DNA from 2 places in the Paenibacillus sp. V4I7 genome. Region 2 is predicted to be linked to the other one. Evidence: a T-box and tRNA genes for the amino acid it is inferred to sense, from the RefSeq annotation. Region 2 holds a T-box; the other holds one or more tRNA genes.
What was found. The T-box of region 2 lies ahead of leuS (leucine--tRNA ligase). A T-box ahead of a tRNA ligase gene usually reads a tRNA of that ligase, here a tRNA-Leu.

Region 1: it encodes a tRNA-Leu, which carries the amino acid that the T-box ahead of leuS (leucine--tRNA ligase) is inferred to sense. The anticodon was not compared.

Annotation. Positions count from the first base shown of each region.
Region 1 is NZ_JAUSZD010000002.1:5,606,458-5,622,906, reverse strand. Features, by position in the region: rRNA gene QFZ80_RS26245 (23S ribosomal RNA) at 1-2,436, shown strand, start outside; tRNA gene QFZ80_RS26240 (tRNA-His) at 2,539-2,611, shown strand; tRNA gene QFZ80_RS26235 (tRNA-Gln) at 2,628-2,699, shown strand; tRNA gene QFZ80_RS26230 (tRNA-Leu) at 2,717-2,798, shown strand; gene mtnK (S-methyl-5-thioribose kinase) at 3,058-4,275, shown strand; gene metK (methionine adenosyltransferase) at 4,306-5,514, shown strand; gene speD (adenosylmethionine decarboxylase) at 5,596-5,967, opposite strand; gene QFZ80_RS26210 (aminotransferase class I/II-fold pyridoxal phosphate-dependent enzyme) at 6,185-7,495, opposite strand; gene QFZ80_RS26205 (GNAT family N-acetyltransferase) at 7,610-8,200, opposite strand; gene QFZ80_RS26200 (aminotransferase-like domain-containing protein) at 8,586-10,142, shown strand; gene QFZ80_RS26195 (NAD-dependent malic enzyme) at 10,227-11,666, shown strand; gene QFZ80_RS26190 (MFS transporter) at 12,220-13,479, opposite strand; gene asd (archaetidylserine decarboxylase) at 13,510-14,298, opposite strand; gene QFZ80_RS26180 (transposase) at 14,887-15,183, shown strand; gene nagZ (beta-N-acetylhexosaminidase) at 15,253-16,449, shown strand, end outside.
Region 2 is NZ_JAUSZD010000002.1:4,031,926-4,048,374, reverse strand. Features, by position in the region: gene QFZ80_RS19895 (alpha/beta hydrolase) at 1-163, shown strand, start outside; gene QFZ80_RS19890 (YqeG family HAD IIIA-type phosphatase) at 366-860, shown strand; gene yqeH (ribosome biogenesis GTPase YqeH) at 869-1,984, shown strand; gene aroE (shikimate dehydrogenase) at 2,002-2,862, shown strand; gene yhbY (ribosome assembly RNA-binding protein YhbY) at 2,883-3,176, shown strand; gene QFZ80_RS19870 (nicotinate-nucleotide adenylyltransferase) at 3,189-3,776, shown strand; gene yqeK (bis(5'-nucleosyl)-tetraphosphatase (symmetrical) YqeK) at 3,766-4,332, shown strand; gene rsfS (ribosome silencing factor) at 4,350-4,697, shown strand; gene QFZ80_RS19855 (CvfB family protein) at 4,694-5,587, shown strand; gene QFZ80_RS19850 (class I SAM-dependent DNA methyltransferase) at 5,589-6,347, shown strand; T-box leader at 6,416-6,728, shown strand; gene leuS (leucine--tRNA ligase) at 6,817-9,276, shown strand; gene comER (late competence protein ComER) at 9,303-10,130, opposite strand; gene QFZ80_RS19835 (ComEA family DNA-binding protein) at 10,448-10,945, shown strand; gene QFZ80_RS19830 (deoxycytidylate deaminase) at 11,055-11,567, shown strand; gene QFZ80_RS19825 (DNA internalization-related competence protein ComEC/Rec2) at 12,072-14,654, shown strand; gene QFZ80_RS19820 (Ger(x)C family spore germination protein) at 14,851-16,032, opposite strand; gene QFZ80_RS19815 (GerAB/ArcD/ProY family transporter) at 16,022-16,449, opposite strand, start outside.

The sequences.
Region 1 (16,449 bases), 1.6 Mb from region 2:
ACCGATAGTGAAGCAGTACCGTGAGGGAAAGGTGAAAAGCACCGCGGAAGCGGAGTGAAAAAGAACCTGAAACCGTGTGCTTACAAGAAGTCAGAGCCCTCTATATGGGTGATGGCGTGCCTTTTGTAGAATGAACCGGCGAGTTACGTTCCCGTGCGAGGTTAAGCTGAAGAGGCGGAGCCGCAGCGAAAGCGAGTCTGAATAGGGCGCTTTAGTACGTGGACGTAGACCCGAAACCGTGTGATCTACCCCTGTCCAGGGTGAAGGTGAGGTAACACTCACTGGAGGCCCGAACCCACGCATGTTGAAAAATGCGGGGATGAGGTGGGGGTAGCGGAGAAATTCCAATCGAACTCGGAGATAGCTGGTTCTCCCCGAAATAGCTTTAGGGCTAGCCTCGGATGTTGAGTTGTGGAGGTAAAGCACTGATTGGGTGCGGGGCCCGCCAAGGGTTACTAAGTCCAGTCAAACTCTGAATGCCACAAACTTAAATCCGGGAGTCAGACAGTGAGTGCTAAGATCCATTGTCAAAAGGGAAACAGCCCAGACCATCAGCTAAGGTCCCCAAGTGTGTGTTAAGTGGGAAAGGATGTGGAGTTGCACAGACAACCAGGATGTTGGCTTAGAAGCAGCCACCATTGAAAGAGTGCGTAATAGCTCACTGGTCGAGTGACTCTGCGCCGAAAATGTAACGGGGCTAAACACGCCACCGAAGCTATGGCTTGCACTTTAGTGCATGGGTAGGGGAGCGTTGTATGTACGTAGAATTCTGACCGTAAGGACAGGTGGAGCGCATACAAGTGAGAATGCCGGTATAAGTAACGAAAAGATCAGTGAGAATCTGATCCGCCGAAAACCTAAGGGTTCCTGAGGAAGGCTCGTCCGCTCAGGGTAAGTCGGGACCTAAGGCGAGGCCGAAAGGCGTAGTCGATGGACAACAGGTGGAAATTCCTGTACCACCGTAGCCGTTATGAGCAATGGAGTGACGCAGAAGGATAGTGACGCGAGCTGATGGATGCTCGTCCAAGCAGTGAGGCTGATGTGTAGGCAAATCCGCACATCGTTAAGGCTGGGCTGTGATGGGGAGGGAAATTTAAGTACCGAAGGTCATGAGTTCACACTGCCAAGAAAAGCTTCTAGCCAGGCGAAGGTGCCCGTACCGCAAACCGACACAGGTGGGTGAGAAGAGAATTCTAAGGCGCGCGGAAGAACTCTCGTTAAGGAACTCGGCAAAATGACCCCGTAACTTCGGGAGAAGGGGTGCCTCGGTAGGGTGAATAGCCCGAGGGGGCCGCAGTGAAAAGGCCCAAGCGACTGTTTAGCAAAAACACAGGTCTGTGCGAAGCCGCAAGGCGAAGTATACGGGCTGACGCCTGCCCGGTGCTGGAAGGTTAAGAGGAGTGGTTAGGGCGCAAGCCCGAAGCTATGAATTGAAGCCCCAGTAAACGGCGGCCGTAACTATAACGGTCCTAAGGTAGCGAAATTCCTTGTCAGGTAAATTCTGACCCGCACGAATGGCGTAACGACTTGGGCGCTGTCTCAACGAGAGATCCGGTGAAATTTTAATACCTGTGAAGATGCAGGTTACCCGCGACAAGACGGAAAGACCCCATGGAGCTTTACTGCAGCTTGATATTGGACTTTGGTACGATCTGTACAGGATAGGTGGGAGCCTTTGAAGCCTGAGCGCCAGCTTGGGTGGAGGCATCGTTGGGATACCACCCTGATCGTATCGGAGTTCTAACCTGGTACCGTGATCCGGTATGGGGACAGTGTCAGGTGGGCAGTTTGACTGGGGCGGTCGCCTCCTAAAATGTAACGGAGGCGTTTAAAGGTTCCCTCAGAATGGTTGGAAATCATTCGCAGAGTGCAAAGGCATAAGGGAGCTTGACTGCGAGACCTACAAGTCGAGCAGGGACGAAAGTCGGACTTAGTGATCCGGTGGTACCGAATGGAAGGGCCATCGCTCAACGGATAAAAGCTACCCTGGGGATAACAGGCTTATCTCCCCCAAGAGTCCACATCGACGGGGAGGTTTGGCACCTCGATGTCGGCTCATCGCATCCTGGGGCTGAAGTAGGTCCCAAGGGTTGGGCTGTTCGCCCATTAAAGCGGTACGCGAGCTGGGTTCAGAACGTCGTGAGACAGTTCGGTCCCTATCTGTCGCGGGCGTAGGAAATTTGAGAGGAGCTGTCCTTAGTACGAGAGGACCGGGATGGACGTACCGCTGGTGTACCAGTTGTCTCGCCAGAGGCATCGCTGGGTAGCTATGTACGGAGGGGATAAGCGCTGAAAGCATCTAAGCGCGAAGCCCCCCTCAAGATGAGATTTCCCAGTATGTAAGACCCCTTGTAGACGACGAGGTTGATAGGTTCGAGGTGGAAGTGCAGCAATGCATGCAGCTGACGAATACTAATCGGTCGAGGGCTTAACCAAAAAGCTGACTAAGCAGCTAGCACCTACGTCTAACGTAGCCATGCACATGATTACTTTACGCAAGTTTCGTATCTAGTCTTCAGGGAATAAATCCCTACTGTGGCGATCGTGGCGAAGGGGTTAACGCACTGGTTTGTGGATCCAGCATTCGTGGGTTCAAGTCCCATCGGTCGCCCTTTTCCCTTCAATAATGGGGATTAGCCAAGCGGTAAGGCAACGGACTTTGACTCCGTCATGCCTAGGTTCAAATCCTAGATCCCCAGTTTTCTAATTTTCATAAGCGGTCGTGGTGGAACGGCAGACACACCATCTTGAGGGGGTGGCGCTCACAAGGCGTGAGGGTTCAAATCCCTCCGACCGCATCCCAATTTTAAGCAAGAAACCCTTACTAGTTAAGGGTTTTTTTGTGTTATTATGCTAGGTTCTCCAATTATCAATATAGCTAAATGAAGGTCCATTTTATTGCCAACATTTCGGTTCCACCGATAAATTCTCTTAGAGTGGCCTAAATATGTAGTCTGTTTTACTATTTTGGCTTTTTGCATACACCAAATTCTCTTTCTTCGATTATTAATAGAATAGTATTACTTTTCTACTGAGGAAGAAAGGAGGAATGATAGTATGCTTCAGTACCAAGCCCTTAATGAATACAGAGCATTGAATTACGCCCGAAAGTTAAGAAACATGTTTATGACAAATGCACAGCTGGTTTGCCAAGAGATTGGCGATGGAAATTTAAATCTCGTCTTTCGTATTACAGACAAAAGTTCAGGAAAAAGCATCATAATGAAGCAGGCGCTTCCGTATGCGCGGGTGGTTGGGGAATCTTGGCCATTGACCCTCGACCGGGCACGACTTGAAAGTCAGGCATTGATTGTTCAACATTCTATTTGCCCAGGTAGTGTGCCTAATGTCTATCATTATGATAGTACGATGGCATTAACTGTGATGGAAGATTTGTCGAACTATCTGAATATGCGTAAAGGATTGGTTACCCGTGAACGCTATCCTCATTTTGCATGTCATATGGGCACTTTTCTAGGACGGACTTTGTATTTGACGTCCGATTTTGCATTACCATCTCAAGTGAAAAAAGAAAAAGTGGTTCAGTTCTCAAATCCGGAAATGTGTAAGATATCCGAAAATCTCATTTTTACAGATCCTTATTACGCTTCAGAAACTAATCAATTTAATCCATTGATAGCAGATAAGGTGGTTGAAATATGGGAGAATAACCAACTGAAACTTGAGGTCGCAAAATTAAAGGAAGGTTTCCTTACTCATGCCCAGGCACTCATCCATGGGGACCTTCATACCGGCAGCATCATGGTAACGAAAGAGGATACTAAGGTGATTGATCCGGAATTTGCTTTTTATGGACCTATTGGATTTGATATCGGCGCTGTGATAGGAAATCTATTACTTAGCTTTGCCTCCCACGAAGGACACACTCCGGACTCGCAGGAACGAATGGATTATCAAGCGTATCTTCTTACGATGATTGAACAAATATGGTCATATTTTGAAAAAGAATTTAGGGATTTATGGGAAAAGGAATCTAAAGAAAGAATGGCGGTAATTCCGGGATACGTAGATCATTACTTACTCCAAATACTTGAGGATGCTGCGGGCTATGCGGGTTGTAAAATGATTCGTAGAATCATAGGTCTATCACATGTATGGGACATGGAAAGTATAAATGATCCTAGTTTGCGGGCAAAAGCTGAAAAGTTAGCGCTCTCAATCGGACAAGAATTGGTACTAGAAAGACGGCAAGTGCAAAGAATCAGCGACATTACATCCCGCGTTAGACAGATAGCAGGGTGGGGGGAGTTATAAAAGAGGATTATTAGTTGGGAGGTCATGTATATGACGATTAAAAAAAGAAACCATCTCTTTACTTCTGAATCGGTGACTGAAGGCCATCCTGATAAACTTTGTGACCAAATTTCTGATGGTATACTAGATGCAATATACGAGATAGACCCGTATGCACGCGTTGGTTGTGAATGTTGTGTGGGTCGGGGGTTTGTTCTTGTAACCGGCGAGATTACAGCGAATGCGGTTATTGATTATCAAAAAGTTGTTCGAAAAACACTTAGTAACATTGGATATACACGAGCTGAATTCGGTTTCGATGCCAATTCATGTGCAGTCTTAATCGCCATCAATGAACAATCTCCTGATATTGCAATGGGGGTCAACCAAGCCTTAGAAATCCGCGATGGCATATTGAATGAAGGAGATATGGAAGAAACGGGTGCCGGTGATCAAGGGTTGATTTTCGGATATGCTTGTAGTGAAACCAAGGAATTGATGCCAATGCCAATAGCTCTATCCCATAAACTGGCGTATCAATTGGCTCAAGTACGCAAGAATGGTACAGTACCTTATCTACGTCCTGACGGGAAGGTACAGGTCAGCGTAGAATATGAAGGCGATCGCCCCATCCGTATCGATACGATCGTAATCTCAGCTCAACATGATCCTGAAGTGTCCCTAGAGCAAATTAAAAAAGATATGTATGAATTTGTGATTTTGCCTGTCATTCCAACTGATTTGATAGATGAGAAAACAAAATATTTTATTAATCCAACGGGTCGATTTGTGATCGGTGGTCCAGAGGGAGATGCAGGATTAACGGGTCGTAAAATTATTGCCGATACTTATGGCGGCTATGCTCGTCATGGCGGAGGTGCATTTTCGGGTAAAGATCCCACCAAGGTTGACCGTTCAGCTGCTTATGCCGCGCGTTATGTAGCAAAAAACATTGTTGCGGCAGGTTTAGCTCAAAAGTGTGAAATTCAGATTGCTTATGCTATTGGAGTAGCACATCCTGTTAGTATAGCTATCGAAACATTTGGTACGGGAATCATTGAAGATGACAAGCTTATTCAGTTAGTTCGCAATCACTTTGATCTTCGTCCGGCAGGTATTATTAAGATGTTAAATCTACGTCGACCAATCTATCAGAGCACGGCAGCGTATGGACATTTTGGACGCACGGATGTTGAGTTTCCTTGGGAACAGACAGATAAAGCGGAATTGTTGCAAAAAGACGCGCAAAAGGGGCAATAGGGGCATTAGGGAATGATCAACAACCATTACGCATCTGACTTCGACACAAAAAGCCTCTTCATCCGAAAGAGGCTTTTTATATTAATCTAGGACATCTATTTCATTAGAACCTCGAATCAATGTTTTTGTATACATTTTCTTGGGTTTTATTATATCCACTAAATAATCGACTGCTATTTTAGGGTCTACTCTCGTTCCGCAGGTGTAACCATCTATTGCCGCAAAACCTTCCTCCGGATATGTGTGAATGGAAAGATGACTTTCAGATAGAAGAACAAGGATTGAACAGCCACTTGGATCGAATTTTTTATGGATTACTGACAACACGGTAGCACCACTCTTCTCAGCTGCATTCACCATAATTAGCCGTAAAAAATCAACATTATCTAGAAAACTGGAATCTACCCCCCAAACGTCAACAACCGTATGCCTGCCATATGTTGAGTATTGCAAATCTATCACCCCTTCAAATTTTCAACTTCATAATTATTCTATGATTAAAAATGAAGAGTGATCTAGTAGAGTGTCTAATTCAGTTGAAAAACCACGAAAAGGCTGTTCGAAAATGCCGAATTAAGAGGATTGTTTTCCTATTGTGATAGAACGAAAAGAGAAGAACAAAAAGAGCACTCTCTAACTTGAGGTTAGGAAGTGCTCTTTTTTGTTCACATTATTTGCTTGCAGAGACGGTTTCTATTTCTTTAACGCTTTGATATATAAGGTTGAATAGTTCCTCGAGGCTGCCTTCTTCAATACAGGAGAAAGCAACGCGGAGGTCAGTAGATCCGAGGGCGATCGTCCCTACACCATGCTGATTCAGCAAGTGTACACGTAAGGCTTCGGCATCAACAGTTTTGAGCTTCAAGCACATGAAGTAACCGGAATTGAAGGGGTAGTAGCCCCATGCATCATCGAACTTTCCACTGTCCAGTATGGACTTGGTGCGGTTAGCGCGGCCTTTCATGATCTCGTATTTCTCTTGTTTCTGTTGTGCAAACTCTGGAGAGTTAAGCGCATGAAGCACGAATGTTTGAGACGGATGAGGACCGCTGGAAATGGTCGCACGGATGATCCCCATTGTTTTCTGCTCCAAGGCGCTGAGAAGTGCTTCGCTTTGGCCTGCATACGTAATGAAGCCTACACGGAAGCCCCAGACGTATTCTTCTTTGGTGGCTCCGTCGATTTTGACAGCGAGCACACGCGGGTGGATGTCAGCCAATTGACCGAATAAGGACTCGTGCAGAGAACCCTCGAAGAAAAGACCGAAGTATGCGTCGTCCGTAAGTACGATGACGTTGATGCCTGCTTCAGCAGCATCTTTGATGGCAGCAGTAATTTCTTTCCCCTCTTCAGCCCCAGGTGTATAGCCTGTCGGGTTGTTCGGGAAATTCAAGACAACGATCGCTTTGCCTTTGGACTTTTGAGCAAAAAGAGCTTCACGAAGTCCAGCTGCATTAAATTTCTGCTGCTCGTTATATAACGGGTAATTCACGATTTGGGCGCCGCGGCGGATTTCGAAAGTGAGCTCGTAATTTTCCCAGTTTTTATCCGGTATAATTACTGCGTCGCCTACATCTGCGAAAAGGTCAGCGGCAATGCTAAGACCGTGGGTTAAGGCATTTGTAACAATCGGATTACCGATCAGTTTATTGCCAATCTCGGGATTTTCCTCGAGCATTTTTTTGCGCCACGCTGTACGAAGTTCAGGTTTACCTGCAGGTGGTGCGTATTCATATATATCTTTTGGTGCGTAGGTGGAGAGTGTGTCTTGAATGACCTTCAGATGCATAGGTTGACCATTTTCGATAGCAATACCGATAGTAGCATTGTATTTCTTGGCTTTGGCCTTTGCTTCAGCAGATTGGCTGAGAATGCCTTCTTTCGGGAAGTAAATCGATCTACCTAATGCAGAAAGCATGTCATGCACGTGAGAATTTTCACGTTCCAGGGTCTCGTTTAACTGTCGTGCCAGAGGATTCATAAGAGTGGGTCATTCCTTCCAATGAGCTATTCATTTTTTGCAGTTATTATACCACTTTAACAAGTGTACGTCACTGCGCGAAATAAATATTTTCGGATTATTTTCGAGATGGAATTACACACCAACTTTATTTAAAAAACCTTCTAATCGCTGTTTAACTTCGGGCCATTCGGTATCGAGGATGCTAAACATAACCGTGTCACGTATATAACCATCGTGAAGTATACGATGTTGACGGAGAATACCTTCTTTTTGGGCGCCTAATCGAGCAATAGCCGTTTGAGAGCGTTCGTTCCGTAGGTCCGTTTTTAGTTGGACACGGAGAAGGTTTAATGTTTCGAAACAGTGGTTCAGCAGTAAATATTTACATTCGGTATTAACGCGCGTGCGCCATACTTGGGAATTGTACCAGGTATGACCGATCTCTAGATTCCGATGTTGGGCTGAGATATCGAAGAGACGTGTGCTGCCTACGAAAGCATCGGTATGCTTGTCGTAGACGCTGTAAGGGATACCCAGTCCTGCCTTTTGTTCTTCAAGTGCTTGGTGAACAAACTTCTCCACATCTGCGGAACTAAGAAGCGGCGTCATATATGCCCATATGTTAGGGTCGGCTGCTGCTTCTAGTAGGCCGGTTATATGGGATTTTTGCATAGGTAGTAGGGCGACTCGATCTCCTTCTAAAATAAGAGGTTGTAGATTCATTTGGCATGTTCTCCTTGTCGTAAGGTCATATTTATGAGATTTTAGATAGCATAATAGAAAAGTGGATTAATAGAAAGATCCAATTTTGTTATATTTAGATGTACCAATTTTATGGTGATATCGTATTTCTTGCTGTGAGGGAACGTCGATGCGCTAATTGCTTTGTTTCCTCGAGTGGAGGCGATTACGCGGAACGTCGTTCCCTTTTGAGAGCGAAACAAGCATTTTGCAAGAAATAGCGCACCTAGGTTCCCCCTAAATCAATTCTGAGGGTAACTAACAAACGTAGGTTGCCTCATTTTTTGCAGAAGATTGTCCTAGATAATCATCGATTACTTCATTTGCAGGAAAACGAATTCTCACTATAATGATCGGAGGAGTAAGCATGGAGTTTCATTTACCCTACCATTCCTATCGAACGAGATATGCGAGTAAGTATGCCGCATTGTATCATGCTCTTCATGATGAAATACTTGCGAATAGACTGAAGTTACATACGAAGCTCCTGTCGAGCCGTGAACTGGCAGCTTTGTTTGGATTGTCTCGTGGAACCGTTAATCAGGTGTATGAGATGTTGATTGCTGAGGGCTACTTGCAGGCTGATATAGGAAGAGGGACTTTTGTTGTATATGCTAGCGGGCAGGAGAAGAAGGAGCACGTTAGCAGGAAGGAGATTCGACTGTCGGCTTGGGGGATGCGGGTTCGTGATGGGGATTGGGTAGGGCAGGGGCAAGTGCAGGGGCAGGGGCAAGTGCAAGAGCAAGAGCAAGGGCAAGTGCAAGTGCAGGGGCAATTGCAGGGACAGGGGCAAGTGCAAGTGCAGGGACAAGTGCAGAGACAAGGACAGGGGCGAAAGATTTCGTTTGCGGTGGGTCGACCGCAAATGAATGAGTTTCCGCGGGAGCTGTGGAACCGCGGGATGTACGAGCAGGTGCGGCGGATGACGGAGTCGCCGGAGGAGGAGGCTTACATCGCCGAGGGGCATTATGCGCTTCGCGAAGCGATCGCACAGCACCTGAGACGGATGCGGGGAATCGATGCGCCGCCTGAGCGCATCGTAATCGTCAACGGGTCGATGCAAGCGATAGCGCTGCTGACCCAGGTGCTCGTGAATGAAGGCGATCCAGTCATACTGGAGCGCCCGGGGTATCAAGGCGTCAGCCGCGCTGTGCTGGCGGCTGGCGGAGTCCCCGTCCACGCGGCGGTGGACGGGCAAGGGCTTGTGCCGCAGCCGTGGAACGCACGGCTGCTGTTCGTGACACCCAGCCGCCAGTTCCCTACGGGGGCGGTGCTGGGCTTAGAGCGCCGCCAGCAGCTTCTGCGCTGGGCGGCAGAGCAGGGCGCTGTCATCGTCGAAGACGATTATGACAGCGAGTTCAGGCACCGCGGGCGGCCGATTGAGCCGCTCAAGGTGCTAGACCAAGATGAGGGCCGAGTGGTTTACATCGGCACCTTCTCCAAAACGATGCTGCAGGAGCTGCGCATCGGGTACGTCGTGCTGCCGGAGGCGCTGCAGGGCGCTTTTGTAGCCGCGAAGCGGCTTTACGAGCCGCACCCTTCGGGGCTGCTCGAACAGCGATCGCTCGCCGCTTTCATGGTGAGCGGCGGCTATGAGCGTCACCTGCGCCGTATGCGGCGGGTGTACGCGAGCAAGTTCTTGCTCCTGCAAGAGCTGCTGCAGGAGGAGCTCTCCACCCTCTTCGAGTGGGTGGAGAGTGATAGCGGGCTGCATTTGTTCGGCTGGTGGCGGGGCGACCCCCGCAGCTATGCCTCCTATGCAGCCGTATGCCGTGAAGCTGGCGTCTCGTGGAGCGACGCAGCGACTTACGGCCTCCCCCCAGAGCGAGCTGGGGCAATCTTCGGTTTTGCACATCTAACCGAGGAGGAGATTCGCTGCGGTGTAGCTCTTTTAAGGCATGTTAATGATTGCCGCACACGATGAATATGATTTTTGGCAGGATTGACATTGTATGTTATGATCTAACATGATGGTCAATTAATTATCTTCTTAGGAGTGATCCTTATTATGGCGGGGTTAAATGGTGGAGGCACAAGCGTTATTGTGCGTTTGGAAATACATAAAGAATTGGTCACTTTTGGGAAAATTGCTACAGCTATAGGTGAAGCAGGCGGCGATATTGTCGCGATTGACGTAACACGAGCTAGTAAAACAACAACGACGCGCGATATTACGGTAAAAGTAAGCGACCCTGAACATACGGAATCCATTACTAAAGTATTGAAGGAGATTCCTGGCGTTCGGTTAATTAACGTTTCAGACCAAACGTTTCTCATGCATTTGGGTGGCAAGATCGAAGTTACTCCGAAAATGCCTATTAAAAATCGGGACGACCTATCCCGTGTATATACACCGGGGGTTGCTCGGGTTTGTATGGCAATTCATGAAGACCCAGCGAAAGCACACTCATTGACGATAAAACGGAATACGGTTGCTGTTGTGTCGGATGGCACAGCGGTCCTCGGTTTAGGAAATATTGGTCCGGAAGCGGCGATGCCGGTGATGGAAGGGAAGGCCATGCTGTTCAAGCAGATGGCAGGTGTAGATGCGTTCCCAATTTGTTTGGACACGCAAGATACCGAAGAAATTATTCGTACGGTAAAAGCGATTGCACCAGCATTCGGTGGTATTAATTTAGAAGATATTTCATCGCCGCGTTGTTTTGAAATTGAGGAAAGATTAATCAATGAACTAGATATTCCTGTGTTCCACGACGATCAGCATGGAACGGCAGTAGTTATTCTTGCAGGGCTTCTCAATGCTGTTAAGCTCGTGGGCAAGAATTTGGAAGATTGTAAAGTAGTTATCACGGGCATTGGAGCTGCGGGGATTGCCTGTACGAAGATGCTTTTAGCTGCCGGTGTTACAAATGTTATCGGTGTAGATCGACAAGGCGCAATCGTACGCGGAGAGAGCTATTCGAATTCAGCTTGGGAATGGTATGCAGCCAATACGAATCCATTTTTACAAAAAGGACTACTGTCTGATGTTATATCAGGTGCTGATATTTTCATTGGGTTATCCGGGCCGGGTGTACTTAAGGCTGATGATGTGAAGAGAATGGGTACTGATCCGATCGTGTTCGCGATGGCAAACCCAACTCCGGAAATTACGCCAGAAGAAGCTGAGCCTTATGTTCGTGTGATGGCAACCGGCCGGTCAGATTACCCGAATCAAATTAATAATGTTCTTTGCTTCCCGGGGATTTTCCGCGGTGTGCTGGACTGCCGCGCTTCGCGCATCACGCAAGAAATGAAGTTGGCTGCAGCCAAAGCTATTGCATCTGTAGTAAATGAAGATGAATTGAACGAATATTACATTATTCCAAGTGTGTTCAACACGGCTGTTGTTGAGAAGGTAAGAGAAGCGGTCATGGAAGCAGCTTATGAATCCGGTGTGGCCCGTCGCCGCAACCAGCGTGAGACACATGATGCACACCACGAATAAGTCGTTATAATTAGCAGTTCGGTGCACCTCGATGAGGTGATCCGAACTGTTTTTTCGTTCCTGCCAAGTTTTGGGGTAATCTGGAAGCTAGCTGAGTGATGCTCAAAACCACATATGATGCAGTTAGTGCATCAAAATTATTAATTAACGTCCTTTTTTTTGAATTACCTGCAAAATGTGCAGCTAATTTCGCTTTAACGTGTTCAAAAGGGCGTTTTCGGGTGAATTTGATGTAGGAAAAGCAGTTAATCGCTGATGAAAAAGCAGCTCATTAAAAATTAACTGCAGATTTCGCAGCAAATGTGTTTGAACAGTTCCTAAAGCCTGGCGGAGGAAGGAGGGGGATAAGGCTGAAGGAAGTGTTGGTATGTCACGACAGTAATGGGTTTGCAGGTTGCAAGGTAATGGCTTAGCAGTCAACAAGGTAGGGGGTTGTAGCAGCAAGATAATCAATATCATCAAGGGAATGCACGAAGCCACCCCAGTTTCTATATACGAAAAAAACCTTGTTTCAGCAGCTGATGCATTCAGCTAGCCTAACAAGGTCTTATTGCTAGTTAGTTTCTTCTGTCCATTGTTTTAACTTGCGATCCGAAGGGAGAAGGAATGTCAGGATGCCAAGGAGCGGTAGAAATGCACACATTTCCATAACACGCGCCGTGCCTATGGTGTCGCAGAGATTGCCAAGGACGACACTCCCGATGCCGCCCATTCCAAAAGCTAAGCCTGTAATTAAGCCAGATACGGTCCCGACTTTCCCAGGGAATAGCATTTGGGCATACACTACGGTAACAGAAAAGCTGGATAATAGAATGATTCCTATAATCACAAGTAAAATGTAAGCCCAAGTTATCGACACATGCGGCAACAGCAAAGCAAACGGGGCTGAACCAAGCATGGAAAAGAAAATGACATTACGCTTACCGAAGCGGTCTGCCAGCGGACCGCCAAAAAATGTTCCAACCGCTCCTGCCGCTAGGAACAAGAAGATAAAGTCCTGTGCGCGGTCGATTGACATGCCGTATGTATCTTGCAAGAAGAAGGCAAAGTAGCCGCTCATTGCTGCTCCATACCAAGAACGGACGAACACAAGAAAAATTAGTAGGCAAATCGCAAACATGACTTGCTTGCGCCGCTGTGGGTTAACGGTACGTTGTACGATGGTCTTCGCTTTAACCGGTGTGGCAAGCAGCACGGATTTATACCAGCGAGCAATATATAATTGCACAGCGATAGCTACTGCAGCTACGCCAGTGAACCATATGGAACCGAATAATCCAAGTGGAATGAAAATCCATTTGGTCATCATGGGGGCCAAAGATTGACCGGCGTTACCGCCAACTTGGAAAATGGACTGAGCTAGACCTTTGCGACTCCCCGCGGCCATGTGAGAGACACGAGATCCCTCTGGGTGGAAGGCGGCTGATCCAAGACCTACAAAGCAAACAGACAATAACACGACCCAATACGAATGTGCGAATGCGAGCAGCAGCATACCCGTAAGGGTGGAGGCCATGCCAATCGGCAGCATGTAGGGTGAAGGCTTGCGATCTGTGTATAAGCCGACAACCGGCTGCATAATGGAAGCCGTGAAGTTAATGGCGAACTGTACCCAACCAATCTGTGTATAGCTAAGTCCCATCTCGCTTTTTAGTATGGGAAAGATAGCTGGAATGACAGATTGAATCGAATCGTTGAGTAAATGGACAAGCCCAATTGCGAATAAAATACGATATACGGTAGGTTTGACGTCTCCGGTACTATTTAAGCTCTTGGAGCTTTGTTCGGGAGATGATGCTGTAATGGACGCCATGGTTCTCTCCTCTCCAGTGACAGATCCCCTTTATTTTTCTAGGAAACGGCCGAGGTCTTCTCCCATTTTCACTTTAGAACCGAGCTGCAGATCTGGGCGAGGCTCAAACATATCATCTTCAAAAAGGAGAACAACTGTTGAACCAAACTCGAAGTAAGCTAGTTCTTGACCTCGCTCAAGCGTTTTGGGAAGAGGCTTCACATATTGAATAGAACTTACGTTAAGGGCTCCAACTTTCACTACAGCAACTTCACCGGCATTGTGCTGGATAAAGGTAATTAACCGTTCGTTACGACTGAGTACTCTCTTCATATGACGAAGGCCAAACTCATTCACAGGATATACTTTCCCAAGCACATGCTCGCTCTCAAGCACATCACCTGAAATCGGCGAATGAATGCGGTGGTAGTCTGTAGGACTAAGATATAGAACAAAATAAAAGCCATTCTTATAGTTGACCGTACGAGGGGAACGATTAAGCAGCTCTTCTATCGTGTAGTCTTGACCTTTGACATTCACAATCAAGCCATCCTTGATGTCACCAATACCTGTAATGCTGGCATCAACAGGACTTACAACACGAGTTAGATCTTCGTGAATAGGGCGTAACCCTGGCTTTAATCTGCGTGTGAAGAAATCATTCAAAGATTTATAATCCTGTAAATGCTTCTCAGCATCTTCGATGCGTATTCCGTAGGTTTGGGCAAAGCGAGGAATGAAGATCCGGCTTGCTTTGGATCTGGCAAAAGCACCTGTCACTTGGGACACCCATTTGCGTGAAGACAGCTCCGTTAGCAATCGAAAAAATGGTTTAGACATAGATTAAAAAACTCCTGTTCATTCGTGTTTAGGGGAAGCAGTGATCACGGATCAAAGATCCCTTCATGCGGAGAGACTTTGATTAAGATCAAAGATCCCTATATATGGTTCTTCGCTAATCTTGCCACAGAAAGGTAAAAGAATCAATTGTCGAATGAGGAAGGAATGCAAGGTATGCGCAAGAAAAAAACAGCCTAATGGCTGTTTGAGGTGGAATATGCTAGCTTTGCTTATAATCCCCGCAGGTATAGCAAGTAGCGAGGTTAACGGAGATGGGAACAGAGGAGCCGGCGAACTTGATACATTGGACAGGGGTTCGAGATGAATGATCAGAAATACTCGTACAGGACTTGCAGCTTGCGATTAGCTCAAAGGAAGCATCTAAGGGCAGCGAATACTGTAAGACGCTATTCTTCTTCATTAATAGACCTCTTTTCCTTGTGATGGATGCGACCCCGGATCCTAGCAGGAGAAGCCTTTATGTAAACGCTTTATTTTCCATATAATCATATCACAAAATGGATCCATATGCCTTTGGTATTTCCGGAAAGGAAACCGTCAATGCTGTTGATGAGGTGAAATCACACAATGTCCATAATAATCGTGGTACTTAGTATTCTAATTCCAATTAGTATGCTAATAAGTGCTTGGCTGTTCACAATGTGCCGAATTATATATCATATGCTGGCAGTGGGGTGTGCCTATGTGTTTGGTATTATCAGCGTGCTCGCTATATATGAGATTTTAAGAGATGAGACGGTATTTATGACGAATATTCACGGCATTTTTCAGAATGTGTTATTCCTGTTAAGCGGAGCTTTCTTGGGGTGTTATGGAATCTATACGTTACTGAGATGGACGCTGAAGGAGCTTAGGAGCGAATAATCGGTCTTGCAACAATTTTAGGTAGAACATCGTTAAGAAGTTTAGGTCCAAAAGGGAAGGTAGATGAAGATGAAACGAGATATACCTTTGTTGATCAGAGGCGCGGTGCTCGCAGCTGCGTTTTCACTGCTCTTAACTGGCTGTTCGTCGTCCCGCCCGGGAGACAATCCATCTTCCTCAGCACCCGCCGCGACACCGCCGAGAGTGGAAGCTACACCGACACCGACATCAACGCCAACGCCAGTCGCAACAAGCGGTGTTGTGGCGATGACGCTGGAAGAAAAGTTAGGACAAATGATTATAGCGGGAATCGATGAGTACAGTATGAATGTACATGCACGCGAGCTGATAGAAACTTATCACGTTGGCGGGATTATATTATACAAGCCTAATGTGAAAAATACGACTCAGCTGGTAGGGCTAGTTAATGAATTGAAACAGACGAATACCGTGAATAAGCTTCCGCTTTGGTTGGGTGTAGATGAAGAAGGCGGCAGAGTGACACGGTTGCCGGATGAGATTATGAAAACACCGACCAGCAAAGACATCGGTAAAACGGGTCGTCCTGTGCTCGCTTATAATATCGGCCAACTACTTGGGAAAGAACTAAATGCCTATGGCTTAAATATGGATTTCGCACCCGATCTGGATGTCAATAGTAACCCTAACAATCCGGTCATTGGTGATCGTTCATTCGGATCTAATGCTTCTATTGTGAGCAGCTTTGGTGTTCAAATGATGAAAGGACTACAGAATCAGCAGGTTGTCCCTGTTGTAAAGCATTTTCCAGGGCATGGTGATACTTCGGTAGATTCGCATGTGGGACTGCCGATCGTCCAAAATGACCTCGCCCGCTTGCGTAAGCTTGAGCTGGTTCCGTTCGCAGAAGCTTTCAAGCATCAGGCTGATGCGGTCATGGTCGCTCATATTCTGCTGCCTAAAGTGGATGCTCAGAATCCTGCTTCGATGTCGAGAAAGATTATGACAGATCTTTTGCGTAAGGAAATGGGGTTTGAGGGACTCATCATGACAGATGATATGACGATGGGGGCCATCATCAAGAATTATGATCTGGGTGAGGCAGCCGTGAAGTCTGTTCTTGCGGGGACGAATATCGTTATGGTCGGACATGAGTATGAGAAGGTCGTCACGGTCATAGACGCACTGCGAAAAGCCGTTCAATCGGGGCGAATACCGATGGAAACAATCAATCAAAGTGTTCATCAAGTTACGAAGGTGAAGCAGAAATATCAACTGCATGATCGT
Region 2 (16,449 bases):
GGAAGACTTCCTTTATGAAGATAATATTCGATTCCGAGATTATTGCCGCGAATTGGGGTTGGATCTGACCTATGAAGAAGAGCCAGGCGAACATGAGTGGAGCTATTGGGATCGTAAAATTCAAAACGTATTGAACTGGTTGCCGCTTCCGACCCGTTCCTAGTGGGAAAATATGTTCTTTTCTTTTTGCAACAAGTGGATCACTATGGTATAGTTTCACGTATATAATATAGGGATCTTTGAATGTAATTCAAAGTCTCTCTGCTTAGGGATCTTTGAACGAATTCAAAGTCCCTCCGCTTAGGGATCTTTGAACATAGTTCAAAGTCTCCCCGCCTGCGAGGAAGCAGTTGGAGGTAATTTGTTTGCTGAAAAAGCTAGTGCCCAGACAATCTGTACATACGATCTATGATATTGATGCCAATCACCTATGGGGATTTGGTGTTCGCGGTATCATAACAGATCTCGATAATACACTCGTAGGCGCACGAGATCCGCTTGCGACTCCGGAGTTAATTGAGTGGTTGAATCGTTTGCAAAAAATGGGCTTCAAGGTCGTCATCGTGTCCAATAATAATCATGGACGGGTTTCAGCCTTTGCGGAGCCGCTAGGTATTCCATTCATTCACCGGGCTAAGAAACCAACGAACGTTTCATTCCACAGAGCCATGAAGCTGCTTGGTACGAATGCGAGACAAACAGCTGTCATTGGTGATCAAATGTTAACAGACGTTCTTGGAGGCAATCGGATGGGGCTATACACGATCCTTGTTCAACCCATTTCAATTAAGGATGAGGGTTTTTTTACGAAAATCAATCGTCGTATTGAGAAATGGGCTTTAGCAAGGATGAAGAAATAGGAGGATTCATGAGTACAGAAACGATTAATCATTGCGCGGGGTGCGGCGTATTGCTGCAAACGGAAGAAAAAGGTAAGCTGGGCTTTATCCCGGCTGAAGCGATGCAGAAGGAACCGATTATTTGTCAACGCTGCTATCGCATTAAGCATTATAATGAATCTTCGAGCATCACACTGCAGCAGGACGACTTCCTTAAATTACTAGGACATGTCGGCCAAACGAAAGCTCTGGTTGTGAAAATCGTAGATATTTTTGACTTTGAAGGCAGTATGATTAGCGGACTTGCACGCTTTGTGGGTACGAATCCTGTTCTGTTAGTTGTGAACAAGATTGATTTGCTGCCAAAAGTGACGAACGCAAACAAGATCATTAACTGGGTACAGCGCAGAGCCAAAGAGGAGAACCTCAAGGTTGTTGATATTATCCTTTGCAGCGCGAAGAAAAACATTGGTTTCGATCGTGTTATTACAGCTGTGCAGGAATATCGCGGCAACATGGATGTTTATGTGGTCGGTGCAACGAATGTCGGTAAATCGACGCTCATTAACCGCTTAATCAGTGATTATAGTGATCTGGAGTCGGAGCTTACGACGTCACAGTACCCGGGTACGACGCTGGATTTGGTCAAAATCCCACTGGATGATGGTCGGTTTATCGTTGATACACCAGGTATCGTGCACACTCATCGTTTAACTGAAGTCGTGAAAAAGCGTGATTTAACTAGAATCATGCCTGACAAACCGCTTAAGCCGATGGTGTTTCAATTAAATGAAGCGCAAACGTTATTTTTTGGCGCCTTAGCTCGATTTGATTTTATTAGCGGTGAACATCAATCGTTCACTTGCTACACGTCAAATGCCATTCAAATTCATCGAACAAAGCTAGAAAAAGCCGATGATTTGTATGAAGAACATAAAGGTGTCATGCTTGCGCCACCTAACCTAGCGGACTTGGACGAGCTGCCTAAGCTTGTGAAGCATCCGCTGCACATTCCGAAGGGGAAACAGATGGATGTGTTGATCTCTGGTTTAGGCTGGATTAAAGTGAACAGCTTAGCTGGAGCACAGCTTGCCGTTCATGCGCCGAAGGGGATTAAGGTTATCACGCGTGAGTCGTTGATTTAGGGGGACAAGAGGAGAACATGGAGAAGAACCGGACGATTGACAGTCATACCATTCTATATGGGGTTTTCGGAGATCCGATACGGCATTCCCGTTCCCCGATAATGCTGAATCGGGCTTTTCAGGAAGCGGGTATTAATGCCGTTTACGCTGCTTTCCATGTTCGGCCGGATGAACTTGGCGATGCTGTTCGCGGGATACGGGCATTAGGATACAGAGGTATCAATGTAACGATTCCGCATAAAGTGGAAGTTATGCAGTATTTGGATGAAATCGATGAAGGGGCTAGGATCGTTGGGGCGGTGAATACCATCGTTAATGAATCTGGCAAGCTCATCGGTTACAATACGGACGGTATTGGCTATGTGCGATCGCTTAAGGAAGAGACGGGTATTGAACTGAGAGGGAAAAGTGTACTTCTCCTTGGGGCTGGTGGAGCGGCGAGAGGCGTTGCCTATGCGCTTGCCAAAGAAGGAGCAGGCCGTATCTATATCGCGAATCGTACCAAAGAACGGGCCTTGGAGCTTGCCGACACGATTAGTAGCTACACCGAAGCGATTGGACTTGGTATGGACGAGCTAGGATATGTTGTAAATGAGGTCGAATTCGTTTTGAATACAACTTCGGCCGGCATGCATCCTCATGTTGATGAACTTCCGCTACCGCTTGAACTCCTGCGTTCGCACCATCTGGTCAGCGATCTCATTTATAATCCGCGAATTACAAGATTTCTTCGTGAAGCGGAAGCAAGAGGAGCCCGCATACATGGCGGACTCGGTATGTTTATTTATCAAGGTGCTTTTGCCTTTGAATATTGGACTTGTACCCCTGCGCCCGTTGCGGCGATGAGACAGGTGGTAGAACAGTCGTTAGCTGAATAAGAATGAATAGAGGGACATCCATGTTAACAGGCAAACAGAAACGTTATTTGCGCTCAATGGCGCACCACTTAGATCCAATCTTCCAAGTAGGTAAAGGCGGCGTGAACGATCATTTAATCCGTCACATTCAAGAAGCTTTGGAAGTTCGTGAATTGATTAAAATCACTGTACTTAACAACAGTGGAGAAGACCGCGACGAGGTCGGTACTGAATTATCCGAAAAGTCTGGCGCAGAGCTCGTGCAGGTTATCGGTAAAATCGTCGTGCTTTACAAAGAATCGCGTGACAAGAAGAAGATTGAACTGCCGCGCTAAAGAGGTGGAAGTATGCTTGTCGGAATAATGGGTGGCACCTTCGATCCTATCCACACCGGTCATCTGATCGCGGCGGAGAGAGCGAGGGTGGAAGCGGATCTCGCCGAAGTGTGGTTGATGCCGGCAAATGTGCCGCCGCATAAGCCAAATGCGCCAAAAGCGACGACAAAGCAGCGCTGGGAGATGGTTTGCCTTGCTGCGGAAGGCAATCCTTTTTTTCGTCCAATGGATATCGAAATCAGCAAAGGCGGCGTATCTTATAGTATCGATACGATTGAGCTGCTCAGCAAGGAATACCCAGGTACGGAATTTGCTTATATTATAGGTGCCGATATGGTTCAATATTTGCCGCAGTGGCATCGCATTGATGACATCGTGCGGCATATTCGCTTTATTGGATTAGCTAGACCTGGCTATGATCTTGACATGTCGCATATGCCTATGAACATTCGTAATCGAGTTACGATTGTACCCACGCCGCTTATTGAAATTTCGTCAACAGCTATTCGTAAGGAAAGGCAAAGGAACGGTTCAGTCCGTTACCTTGTCCCAGACTCGGTGAATAGTTACATGGAGGTGAACCGATTGTATGAATCGTAAGGAACTGATAGCCGCGGTAAAGGAACAAATGCCTGAGCGACGCTGGCTGCATACACTCGGTGTCATGGAAACTAGCGTTATATTAGCGAAACGCTTTGGTGGAGATCCGGTCAAAGCGGACCTTGCGGCCATTTTGCACGATTATTGCAAGTATTGGCCCGTTCAGGAGCAAGCTAAGATTATCCGCGAGAACGGATTGCCCCAAGACTTGCTGGACTATGATAAGGAGCTGTGGCACTCCCATGCTGGAGCTTTTATCGCTAAGGAGCAATTTGGCATCCATGATGAGGAGATACTAGATGCAATTCGGTATCACACCTCCGGACGTGTTCAGATGACACTAATGGACAAAATCGTATGCTTAGCAGATTATATGGAGCCTGGACGTGACTTTCCGGGTGTGGATATCATCCGCGAAATCGCTGAGCGAAGCTTAGAGAAGGCGCTGGTAGCCGGTTTTGATTCCACGATTAGCTTTTTAATTGCCAAAGGCAAACGGATTTATCCGCTTACTATTTTGACACGGAACGATTTGATTACACAAATAAACACATAACCCTGGAGGTTGATTGAATGAGTAAAAACCCAGAAGAAGTTTTGGCTTTTGTTGTTGAGGCTGCTGAAGATAAAAAAGCGGCAGATGTTGTAACACTAAACTTGAAAGGCGTATCCTTAATTGCCGACTATTTCGTTATTTGTCACGGGAATTCAGAAACGCAAGTGCAAGCGATTGCCGGCGAAGCTAGAAAGAAAGCACATGAGCATGGCGTTAATATCAGAGGCTATGAAGGTATTGATACAGCAAGATGGGTTCTGCTTGATCTAGGGGATGTTGTTCTTCATGTCTTCCACCGCGATGATCGTGAATATTATAATATCGAAAGACTTTGGTCTGATGCCAAAGTTGTGGAGCGCGTATGAGAATGGAAGCAGGATCCCTTGTTACCCTAGAGGTAGCGAGGGAGGTTCCTCCTAACGGTTATTTCCTTACTGACGGCCAGCAGGATGTTCTTCTGCCTTATGCAGAAATCGTAGGTAAAATACAACCCGGAGAGCATGTTGAAGCCTTCATGTTCCACGATACGCAGGATCGATTGATGGCTACAATGAAGCGTCCGCTTCTTCTCATGGGCGAAGTAGGACTTCTGGAAGTTGTAGATATTCACCCTAGATTTGGATATTTTCTGGAAATGGGACTGGGTCGCCACTTATTACTTCCTTACCGACATGTACCGGAGCTCGAGGAGCTGCGTCCACAAGTAGGAGATAAGGTATTTGCCACTTTAGCTCACGATCGGCAAGGACGTTTAATCGCTAAGCTGGCTCTGGAAGAGGATCTGGCTCCTCTTTGCGTCCGTGCACCTTCTAGCTGGAATAATCAGTGGGTTAAAGCTCGTGTCTATAGACCGCTACAAATTGGCACCTTTGTCATTTGCGAAGCCGGCGTCCTCGGCTATGGTGTTATTGGACTTATTGCTGCTCCAGAACGGACACGCTTGCTGCGTGTAGGTGAGTTAGTTGAAGTACGGGTCGCATTCGTTCGTGAAGAGGATGGTCGGGTCAATCTATCGATGCGACTCCGTAAAGAAAAAGGGATGGATGAAGATTCGGAGCGCATTTTGAGTGTCCTTCAAGAACGACCTGGAAATGCGATGCCATTTTCGGATAAAACGTCTGCAGAGATCATTAAGGATCGGTTTGGCCTTAGTAAAGCGGCATTCAAACGCGCATTAGGCAAGCTTATGAAGGACGGGCTCATCTATCAGGAAGATGATTGGACCTATCTGAAGCAAGAGGAGACGCAAGGTTAACATGAGTTACGAAAAATTCGCGTATACCTATGATCGCTTGATGAATAGCATGCCATATGAAGATTGGCTTCGTTTCGTGAAAGAAAGCTTCGAACGATTTGGTATGAAACCATCTACGATTGTTGATCTGGGCTGTGGTACTGGGAATTTGACGATTCCTTTAGCTTTGGAAGGGTACGAGTTGACGGGTATTGATTTATCTGAAGACATGCTGGCAGTCGCTGAGCAAAAAACAGGGGAGCACATTCAACTGCGCGGTGGCGCCATTCATTGGGTACAACAGGATCTGCGTGAATGGGACCTCGGTGAACAAGTGGATGTGGCGCTTTCGATCTGTGATAGTCTCAACTATTTGTTAGAGGACGAAGATATCGTTGATGCTTTTCGCCAAACCTTTAAGGGGCTCAAGCCTGGCGGTCTTTTCCTTTTTGATGTGCATACTCCTGAGCAATTGTTCGCTTATGCGGAATCTCAGCCCTTTTTCCTGAATGAAGAAGATGTTGCTTACATTTGGACAAGTGAGTTAGATGAAGAAAAAGTGCAAATTGAACACGAGTTGACCATATTTGTCAAAAATAGCGATGGCACGAATTCATTTCGACGCATCGATGAAACTCATCAACAGCGAGCTTATTCTTTGCAATGGCTAAAGCAAACGCTGCTTGCTGTCGGTTTCACAGAGGTACATATGGCCGCCGATTTTACTTGGGAGCAACCTACCTCTATGACGGAACGTGCTTTCTTTATTGCAAAGAAATAACGGGAATGAAGTCCATCACAGCTTGACAGTGCGGTATTATTTTACATATAATCAAAGCTAATTAGATTATTAAAGCTTAGAAGAGGAATAGTAGCTTGTACAGCATCTTTCAGAGAGCCGGATGTAGGGTGGAAGCCGGTAGATGTTAGTCTTGTGAACTCGCCTCGGAGCTAGAAGGTGAATCACCATGTTAAGCGGAGAGACTTTGAGCTACACTCAAAGATCCCTATAGCGGAGAGACTTTGAGCTACGCTCAAAGATCCCTATAAATGGTGCTAGCTGGATCGTCTCACCCGCGTTAAGGGGCAGAGTGAACACAGGCAAAGAATGTCTTGTGTTAACTAGGGTGGTACCACGGGAATCTAACCTCTCGTCCCTAGCGATATCCGCTAGCGATGAGGGGTTTTTTGGCGCTTACAGCGCTTTTGAACCATGAAGAGGATGGCTGTACACAGGGAGGATTTTACACATGACACAAGAAACTAAAGAAACAAAAGAGCAGCAAGGCTATAATCCACAGGCAATTGAGCCGAAATGGCAGGCTTATTGGGATGCGAAGAAAACGTTTAAGGTGCTTGAGAATTCGGATAAGCCGAAGTTTTATGCGCTGGATATGTTCCCTTACCCATCCGGAGCTGGTCTGCATGTAGGACATCCGGAAGGCTACACAGCAACTGATATCGTTTCACGTTTCAAACGGATGAGAGGCTTTAACGTACTTCATCCAATGGGATGGGACGCTTTCGGACTTCCTGCTGAACAGTACGCACTGGATACGGGAAATGATCCGCGAGAATTCACCAAGAAGAACATTGATACATTCCGTCGTCAAATTAAATCACTAGGCTTCTCGTACGATTGGGATCGTGAAATTAGTACAACAGATCCTGAGTATTACAAATGGACACAATGGATTTTCATCCAGTTGTACAATAAAGGACTCGCTTATGTGGATGAAGTGCCCGTAAACTGGTGTCCAGCGCTGGGAACTGTTCTTGCTAATGAAGAAGTGATTGACGGCCTGAGCGAGCGCGGTAACCATCCGGTTATTCGTAAGCCGATGCGTCAATGGATTCTGAAAATTACCGAGTACGCAGAACGTTTACTTGAAGATCTTGAGGAGCTGGATTGGTCCGAAAGTATCAAAGATATGCAGCGCAACTGGATTGGTAAATCCACAGGCGCAGAAGTCCAATTTGCGATTGATGGATACAATGAGAAGAGTTTGACGGTTTTTACGACACGTCCAGATACATTGTTTGGCGCTACGTACTGTGTTCTTGCACCTGAGCATGAGCTTGTTACGCAAATTACAACGGGAGATCAAGCAGCTGCCATTAAGGAATACCAAGAAAAAGCTTCGCGCAAAAGCGATCTTGAGCGTACGGATTTGGCAAAAGACAAAACAGGTGTTTTTACAGGGGCGTATGCTGTCAATCCGGTTAATGGCGTGAAAGTGCCAATTTGGATTGCTGACTACGTGCTTGGCGGTTACGGTACGGGAGCAATCATGGCTGTTCCAGGACACGATCAACGTGACTGGGAGTTTGCTAAACAGTTTGATTTGCCGATTATCGAAGTCGTGCAAGGTGGAGATGTTGAGAAGGAAGCTTATACTGGTGACGGGGCGATTGTCAATTCCGGCCCGATTAATGGCTTGAACATCGAACAGGGGATCAGCCATATGATCGCTTGGTTAGAGCAAAACGGCAAAGGCCGCGGTAAAGTAACCTACCGTTTGAGAGATTGGCTATTCAGCCGTCAAAGATATTGGGGAGAGCCGATTCCAATTCTTCATCTTGAAGATGGCACAATGAAGCCTGTTCCCGTGGATCAACTGCCACTCTTGCTTCCACAAGTCGATGAAATTAAACCATCAGGTACAGGAGAATCACCACTTGCGAACGTATTGGAATGGGTAAATACGATTGATCCGGAAACCGGCATGAAAGCTCGCCGTGAAACGAATACCATGCCGCAATGGGCTGGCAGCTGCTGGTACTATCTACGTTTTATCGATCCGCGTAATGATAAAGAGTTTTGTTCGCAAGAGCTTCAGCAGCAATGGCTGCCAGTAGATCTTTATATCGGCGGAGCAGAACATGCAGTTCTTCATTTGCTGTATGCGCGTTTCTGGCATAAGGTGCTTTATGATCTTGGTTTTGTTCATACCAAAGAGCCTTTCCATAAGCTTGTAAACCAAGGGATGATTCTTGGTGAGAACATGGAGAAAATGAGTAAATCTCGCGGTAACGTTGTAAATCCAGATGATATTGTCAGCGATCAAGGGGCCGACACACTGCGTATTTACGAAATGTTCATGGGACCACTTGAAGCGACCAAACCTTGGAACACAACGGGTGTGGATGGTATCTATCGTTATTTGAATCGTGTATGGAGACTGTTTGTTGACGAGAATGGTCAAATAAATGCTAAAATCAGCGCCGACGAAACATTGGGCAGCGATGCGTTCAAACGTACTTGGCACCGGACGATCAAAAAAATAACCGAGGATTTCGAAGCCCTTAGGTTTAATACAGCGATCAGTCAAATGATGATTTTCGTTAACGAAGCCTATAAAACAGAGCGTTTACCGCTTGAAGCGATGAAAAATTTCATTCAGATGTTATCCCCAATTGCACCGCATTTGGCCGAGGAACTTTGGGAGAAGCTTGGCGGCACAGAGTCAATTACCTATCTGCCATGGCCAACCTACGATGAAGCGTGGACAGTCGACAATGAAATTGAGATTGTTGTACAGGTCAATGGTAAAATTGTTGATCGTGTGCTGATTTCCAAGGATACAGATGAAGCAGCGATGGAGAAAATCGCATTTGACCTCGATAAAGTCAAAGAAGCGACCGCCGGAAAGGCCGTTCGCAAATTGATTGTTGTAAAAGGCAAATTAGTAAATATTGTTGTAGGATAGCAAGGGAAGTTGGCAATTTGGGAAGGTTACTGCTTCAGAGTAAACAGCAGCTCAGCCTTCTCAATGTCTTCTTCATATTTGGCATGTGTAGCACAAATGACTCGTGAGAATATCCCCGCAAGCTCGTTGTCCAAAATACGTAAGCCTTCCGCTGTTATTCCACCGGGAACAGATACACGTTTTTGCAGACTAGCAGGGTTGAATCCTCCGGTCGTAAGCAGCTTTCCTGTGCCTAGCGTCATTTCACTAGCAAGTAAGGTCGCTTCCTCAATAGAAATACCAGTTGCCTCAACAGCCGCATCAATAAAAGATTGCAGGAATTTGGCTAAAAAAGCGGGACCGCAGCTGGATATGTCGGAAGAGATCCGCGTATAATTTTCGGAAACACGAATAGGTGAGGAAATATGCGCAAATAGGTTCTCAAGCCATTCTTTATCCTCAGGCTGCATTCGATTCCCATGAATACATAGTGTAGCACCACTTAACACGTAGTTGGTGATACTTGGGATAATTTTACTGATTTTCGCCGACAGAAGACCTTCCAAATGTTTGAGCAGGACAGGGCTTGTAATGGACACGATGAGTTGAGAGGGAAGCACGTCCTCTTTAATTTCATCAATAACTTTCTTGAATTCAGACGGCTTCACACAGAGAAAGATGAGATCGCTCCCCAGTACGACTTCTCTATTCGACCCGGCAACATGAAGTCCAGGATATGTCTCCGCTAGAAGCTCAACTTTACGAATTGTTCGATTTCCCGCTATAATTTGCTCCGGATTGAAAGCTCCAGAATGAATGAATGCTTCAATCAGAATACTTCCCATACTCCCAGTACCGATGAATCCTGCTTTCATCCAGTAATCCCTCCCGAAAAAATCAGTCACTTTCTTTCATAGTTTATTGAACGGGGTCAGTTTTAATTGCCATTCGGATGCTTTTTCATGTATATGTTCATATGCCAGCAATTATGTTCGGAAAGACTTAAGATGCAAGTTTTGCTAAATCAAAAATCTAAAGTTTATGGTTACGAAGTTAGTTTTGCTAAAGCAAAACTCTTAGGAGGGAATTCGTGGATTTTTTTGGTTACAAAAAAGGAAGGATACTAATCATGATGGCAGCGATCTGTTTATTTGCTTTCGTCGTTTTGCCTTTCCTTCGTGGAGGCAGATCTATGATACAAACAGATTTTATACCTTTGAACACTCAAATGCAGGCTATGATTTCACAAACTGAAGAGGACCAGGTACCTAAATCGAATCTTACAAGCAAATTAGATTCGAAATCGACCTTAGGAATAGAACAGAAGGCAACGATAGAAACAGAACCGAAAGGAGCGTTAGAAGCAGAACCAAAGGCATCAATAAACACAGAAACTAAAGCAACGATACCTGCACTTACAGCAATACCTACGCCTTCTGTTGTATCTAATGAAAAGCCGGAAGCTAGTTTGCCAGCAGCAGGGTCTACCGGGCGATTGGATCTTAACACCGCTACGTTTGAACAGTTAGATGAGATACCGGGTATTGGAGCGAGCAAGGCAAAGGCTATATTGGACTATCGGTTGAAAAAGGGGCGATTTAACCGGATTGAAGAGCTGATAGAAGTGAAGGGCATCGGGGAGAAAATGCTCGAGAAATTGAAAGCATTTCTTTATGTAACTTCAACATAGTCCTTTCCTTCCTTTTATTTTGCAAGGAAATATGAGAGAATACTAGAAATGAAAAAAAGGATCCAATGACTACACATGGGTCTTCGGAAGGAGGAGTCAGCAATCCGTTATGAGCATCCGTAAAGATTGGGATACTTATTTCCTCGATATAGCTTACATGGCATCAACTCGATCAAGATGCAACCGTCGGCATGTGGGGGCAGTGTTGGTTCAGGGCAAGAAGCTGCTTGGAACAGCTTACAATGGTGCACCTATGGGTGTTCCCGATTGTACAGAGGCAGGCTGCATGCTTGTAGAAGAAATTGAGCTTAAAGTGGTGGATGGTACCGAGGAAGTTATTCGTAAACAGCGATGTATTAGAACGATTCATGCAGAGCAAAATTTGCTGCTATTTACGGATCGGGAAGATCGCGAAGGATCGACTGTCTATGTTACAGATCAGCCTTGCTGGACATGTGCGAATATGCTGGCCAATAGCGGTGTAATGGAAATCGTTTTCCATCGCGGGTATCCCAAGGATCATGAAAAAGTAAGCCATTTGATGGAAGACAGAGGCATCGTTTTCCGTAGATTGGAAGGATATGAACCTCCACCTGGCACTGTATCTGAAGTTGTGAATTAAATGGTCTACTGAAACAAGGGGAAGAACCTCTTTCTAGAAGCAGCCGTTAGGGCTGCTCTGGGGAGAGGTTTTTTTGTTTGTTCATTCAGCTGGGAAAAGTGTGGATATCAAGGCACTGTAACTATGCGGTACCTACATTTTCATTGGAGTAAATACAGTGTAATGGCTATTCTGACACGGGTTATCGTGCTTTGACTGGAAATAATCCAATGAAATATATGATTTTCCTTGGAAATTGTCTTTTCAAGAGACTTCTATTGGAATCCAATAGAACCTGTTTTCTGAAGTCTGAGAGTGAAAAACATTGTAAAAAATCCAATGATGTTGAAGTTGATGAAGGTGAATGATGAAAGTGAAAGATGAAAGGTGAAAGATGAAAGACGAATATTGAAGTTGAAGATTAATGATTAATGATGAAGTTCAAAGTATAGGTTTCTTCAATTACGTAACTTATGTAAATGAATACAATTCGATTTTATAACATTCAAGAGGAGGGGGAAGCAAATGTATATGCAAATGCTAGTGAAACGACCAGTTGTTATAGGGTGTTGTCTGTGGATAACTGGCTACGTGCTCGCGCTCTATACCGAGCTGCGGTGGTTATCTTTGATGACGAGTACGCTGCTGTTAGCCGCGCTTATCGTCATCTATGCGCTGCGGCTGCCTGGCAGACAGCCGCTGTGCGCCTTGCTGCTGGTCGGAGTAGCCTATGGCTACTTCCAATGGACCGACCAGCGCAACGTCTCTGCGCTGCTCCCGAAGGCGCAGCAGCAGCAGACCCTGGACGGCAGCGAGGTCACGCTGCTCGGCCGATTCTCCAGCCCTGTCACCGTCGACGGCGACAGGGCCAGCTTCACGATGGAAGCGGAATCCATCCGCTTCCCAAGCACGGAAGCTTTCCCCCTCGGCGGGGAAAGTGTGCAGGTCTCGCTGCGCCTGCTCCAGCAGGAGCAGCAGGCGGTGGCGTCGGGCTGGCGCCGAGGCGACGCCTTGACGCTGCACGGGACGCTGCGCAGCCCGTCCCCCGCCCGCAACTTCGGCGGCTTCGACTACCGCCGATACCTGCGCCTTCACCACACCCATTGGCTGCTCGCTGCCAAAGGGGTGGATCAGGCGCAGGTCGAGCCTGCGGAAGCGCGTATAAGCGTCGTCCAGCTGCTGCGCTGGAACGACGAGCTGCGCGGCGCCCTCAGCAGGCGCATGGATCTTATCTTCCCCGCGCCGCAGGCGGGGTTCATGAAGAGCATGCTGATCGGTCAGACGGACGATCTCGATCCGGAGCGCTTCCAGCAATTTTCGGAGCTGGGATTGACCCATATTTTAGCCATATCCGGCTTAAATATTGCTGTTTTTCTCGGTGTATGTATTTGGATCATGCGCCGATTAAAGCTGGCGAAGGAGACCTATTTGCTAATCTGTATATGGTTATTGCCGTTTTATATCCTATTGACAGGTGCTTCCCCTTCGATCGTTCGGGCCGGACTCATGTCTATAATTGCCCTCTATGCAGCTCGGAAAGGGCTCTTTAAGGATGTTTTACATGTTATGGCGATTGTCGCATGGATCATGCTTTTGTGGGATCCATACTTTTTGCTGGATGTCAGCTTTCAGCTTTCATTTCTGGTTACACTTGGTCTTATTGTTGGGGTACAAAGAGTCAATGATTTAATCGTTCCGTGGATTTCTTCCCCAATTATAAGAAATACGGCCTCCATCACGCTTGTTTCCCAAATGGTATCCTTCCCGGTATCTATTTATTATTTTAATCAGTTTTCTTTATTGTCTTGGCTAGCTAATGCCATTTTGGTTCCTGTTATTAGCATGATTGTATTCCCCGCTGGCCTGCTAGCTTTAGTTCTGGGAATTATTTATGTCCCTGCTGGTAGAAGCATCGGTATGCTTATTTCTTGGTTAAACGAAGTGATTTTCTGGATGACAGACAAGCTTCAACATTTGCACCAATTTAAGTTGCTATGGCCGTCGCCAAGCTTACCCTGGATAACTTTTTATTATGGTTTTCTCATTTTGATTTATGGATTATGTCATCGCATGTCGCAAGAAGCTGGGGGAGAGCCTCCGGTTATTTTGGTAAGTGTTAAAGGCAAAAAGAAGGTGAACTTATCGAAATGGCTCGTATGTGCGACAGGAGGTTTCCTGTTATTGCTTTGGATGGGGTATTCGCCTGAGCGCTTCAACCGGTCCGGTCTTGTTCAATTTATCGACGTTGGTCAAGGTGATGCTATACTGATTCGGACGCCTTATGGTCGACATATTCTGGTTGATGGTGGAGGGACTCTTACATTTAGGAAGCCTGGTGAGGCTTGGAAAATTCGTAAGGATCCTTATGAAGTTGGCCAAAAGCTGCTGGTTCCGCTGCTCAAGAAACGTGGTGTTCATCAGATTGATCTCGTTGTTCTCACACATGAAGATGCGGACCATAGTGGGGGTCTGCAGGCTGTTATTGCGCAAATGCCCGTCAAGCAGTTTCTCTTTAATGGAACGCTCAAGCCAGGGGCAAGCATAGAGAAATTATTTGACACCCTGCTAACGCGAAAAGTGCCGCTTTTGCCTGCGAATGTAAGCAATTGGATTCAGATTGATCCGCTTACCAGATTGCAGGTTCTGTATCCATTGGAAAGAGATAATCAGCTCATTGAAATTGTCAAAGAACAGAATGCGCAGTCCGTTGTTTTCTTGCTCGAGATGCAGGGGACGCGTTGGTTATTTACAGGGGATATGGAGAAAGAGTCTGAAGCTGTTGTGGTCGATTATTTAAAAGAACATCCTTCGTTAATAGATCAAGAACAACATATAAATCACAGGGTCGATGTACTAAAAATTGCTCATCATGGCAGCAAAACGTCCACGACACCAGGGTGGCTCGATTTTTGGAAGCCTTCATGGGCGGTCATATCTGTAGGAGGTATGAATAGCTATGGTCACCCAGCACCTGATGTGTTAAGGCGTTTGGAAGAAAATGAGGTGCAGGTGTTACGTACAGATCAAATGGGGGAAGTGCAACTAGAGGTCCGCAAAGAGGGCATTTACTCGCGTGTAAAAATAATGGATGAACTGACCTCTAAATGATCTCTATCAAGAGTTGTTCGATTGTGGATCTTTTCGTTCTTCTTCTACAGGTTCCTGTTTCCAAGGTGGATCACCATTCGTGTGAAGCTCCTTGTATATCCAATGAATACTATAGGGAATCACGAATGAAAGAATGGTACAGATAAGTACCATCCCTGAAGGCATTCTTCCAATGAAAGAAAACCACATACTTGCATTACTCCTTTGTCGTTTGGATGATATTACCGATCCGCCGAATAATTACCTCTGTACGCACGTTAATCTCAGATTGAGTGAATAAATGTAACCCTTCTTCCCAATCTTCGGCTATCGGTTTCCAGATTTTATAATGATTTTGAAATAGATAGGCACCCAGTCCCAATGCATCCTTTTTATAAGTCTGTTGTAGTTTTTTAATTGTTTTGTGGGTATTGGATTGGATACTATCCTCTATACTTTTCTCCAATGTTTGAATTGCCTCTGAATCGGTAGGATCATAACCAGCAATAGATTTATCAAGAGTGCCCTCTGTTACGAGGTTTATGTTGAACTGGAACTTTGTCGGACTTAGCTGATGCATCGAAATTTTACTTTTCGCTCGTTCCACTTGAAAGCCAATGCTGTGACCCTTAACCTTAGCATCGATGGTACCACCTTTTACTTTTTCAGTAATGAAGTTCAACCCTTGCGTTTCTTCGCCTGTCAAGAATCCGATCATTTTTTTGGATCGTCCATCGAATATGGCACTTCCGGTCAATGTGATCCCTTCATCTTCCATGTGGATGGTTTGAATAGCAAAACTTTCATGCTTGACCAAATATTCATGGACATCACCGATTCGTGATTGGGGCAACATGTAATTAGTTTTTCGATCGTTTTTGGCAATGGAGGTAATATAATCTATGGGTGTTGTTTCATTATTTGCTTGTATATCCAAAATATCCGCAGCTTTTCCTTCAGTGATTAATATTTGTACGCCTCGTCTCATTTCACTATTTCGCAGAAAAAAATCTAACACATTGGCAAACCTAGTATCGTCTTTAGCCACCTCACTGGAAATGACAATGATTTTAAGATGTTCGAAATAAGGTGAACGACTCGTCCTGGTTGCCATTTTTGCGCTAATGGCAGGCATGGAATTTTCAGATGTTGATAAATTAAAATAAGCTTTACCGGGACTGCCAGTTCCACTTTGTCCCTGACTGCTCTTTTTCAAGCCACTAGGTACGACAATCTGATAAGTACCCTTGTATCTGTGTTTCGAGCTATTTTCGTTATAATCGATGGCAACGCCTACTACAAACCCACGTTGATCAATTTCTATACGATCCCAGCAGCCTGTTAAGAGAAAGATGATGCAGCCAAGACTTAACCAACAGGTCCAACATTTAAAAAGCATCACTTTTTACTCCTCGAACCTTAGCAGCGAGATGTATGAGGATGGGAAACAAAAGACCCACAACTAGTCCAACATAACTAATGAGACTGCTCAAAATACCGAAATCAGTCAAGTTTCTTGGGAACATGCACAGTAAATAAATGAGAGGACTTAAAATGAATACCCATGTTTTTTTCTTCGTTTTGGTAAATATGGACATAAGCAGATAGATGGCACAGTCATAGGCCATGAAAGTCGTGGTGAAGACAGCCATCGTCCAGATTGTAAAAAAGATAGATTCAAACCGTTCAAAGAATGCGCCTGGAATTTGCATTTCTTTGGCAAGCTCAACGACGGGATAAGTAATTTGTTCAAGCGCGAATTGTGAAAACACACCAATACATGCAAGGTAGAATGCTGTATAAAGTACAATAGGAA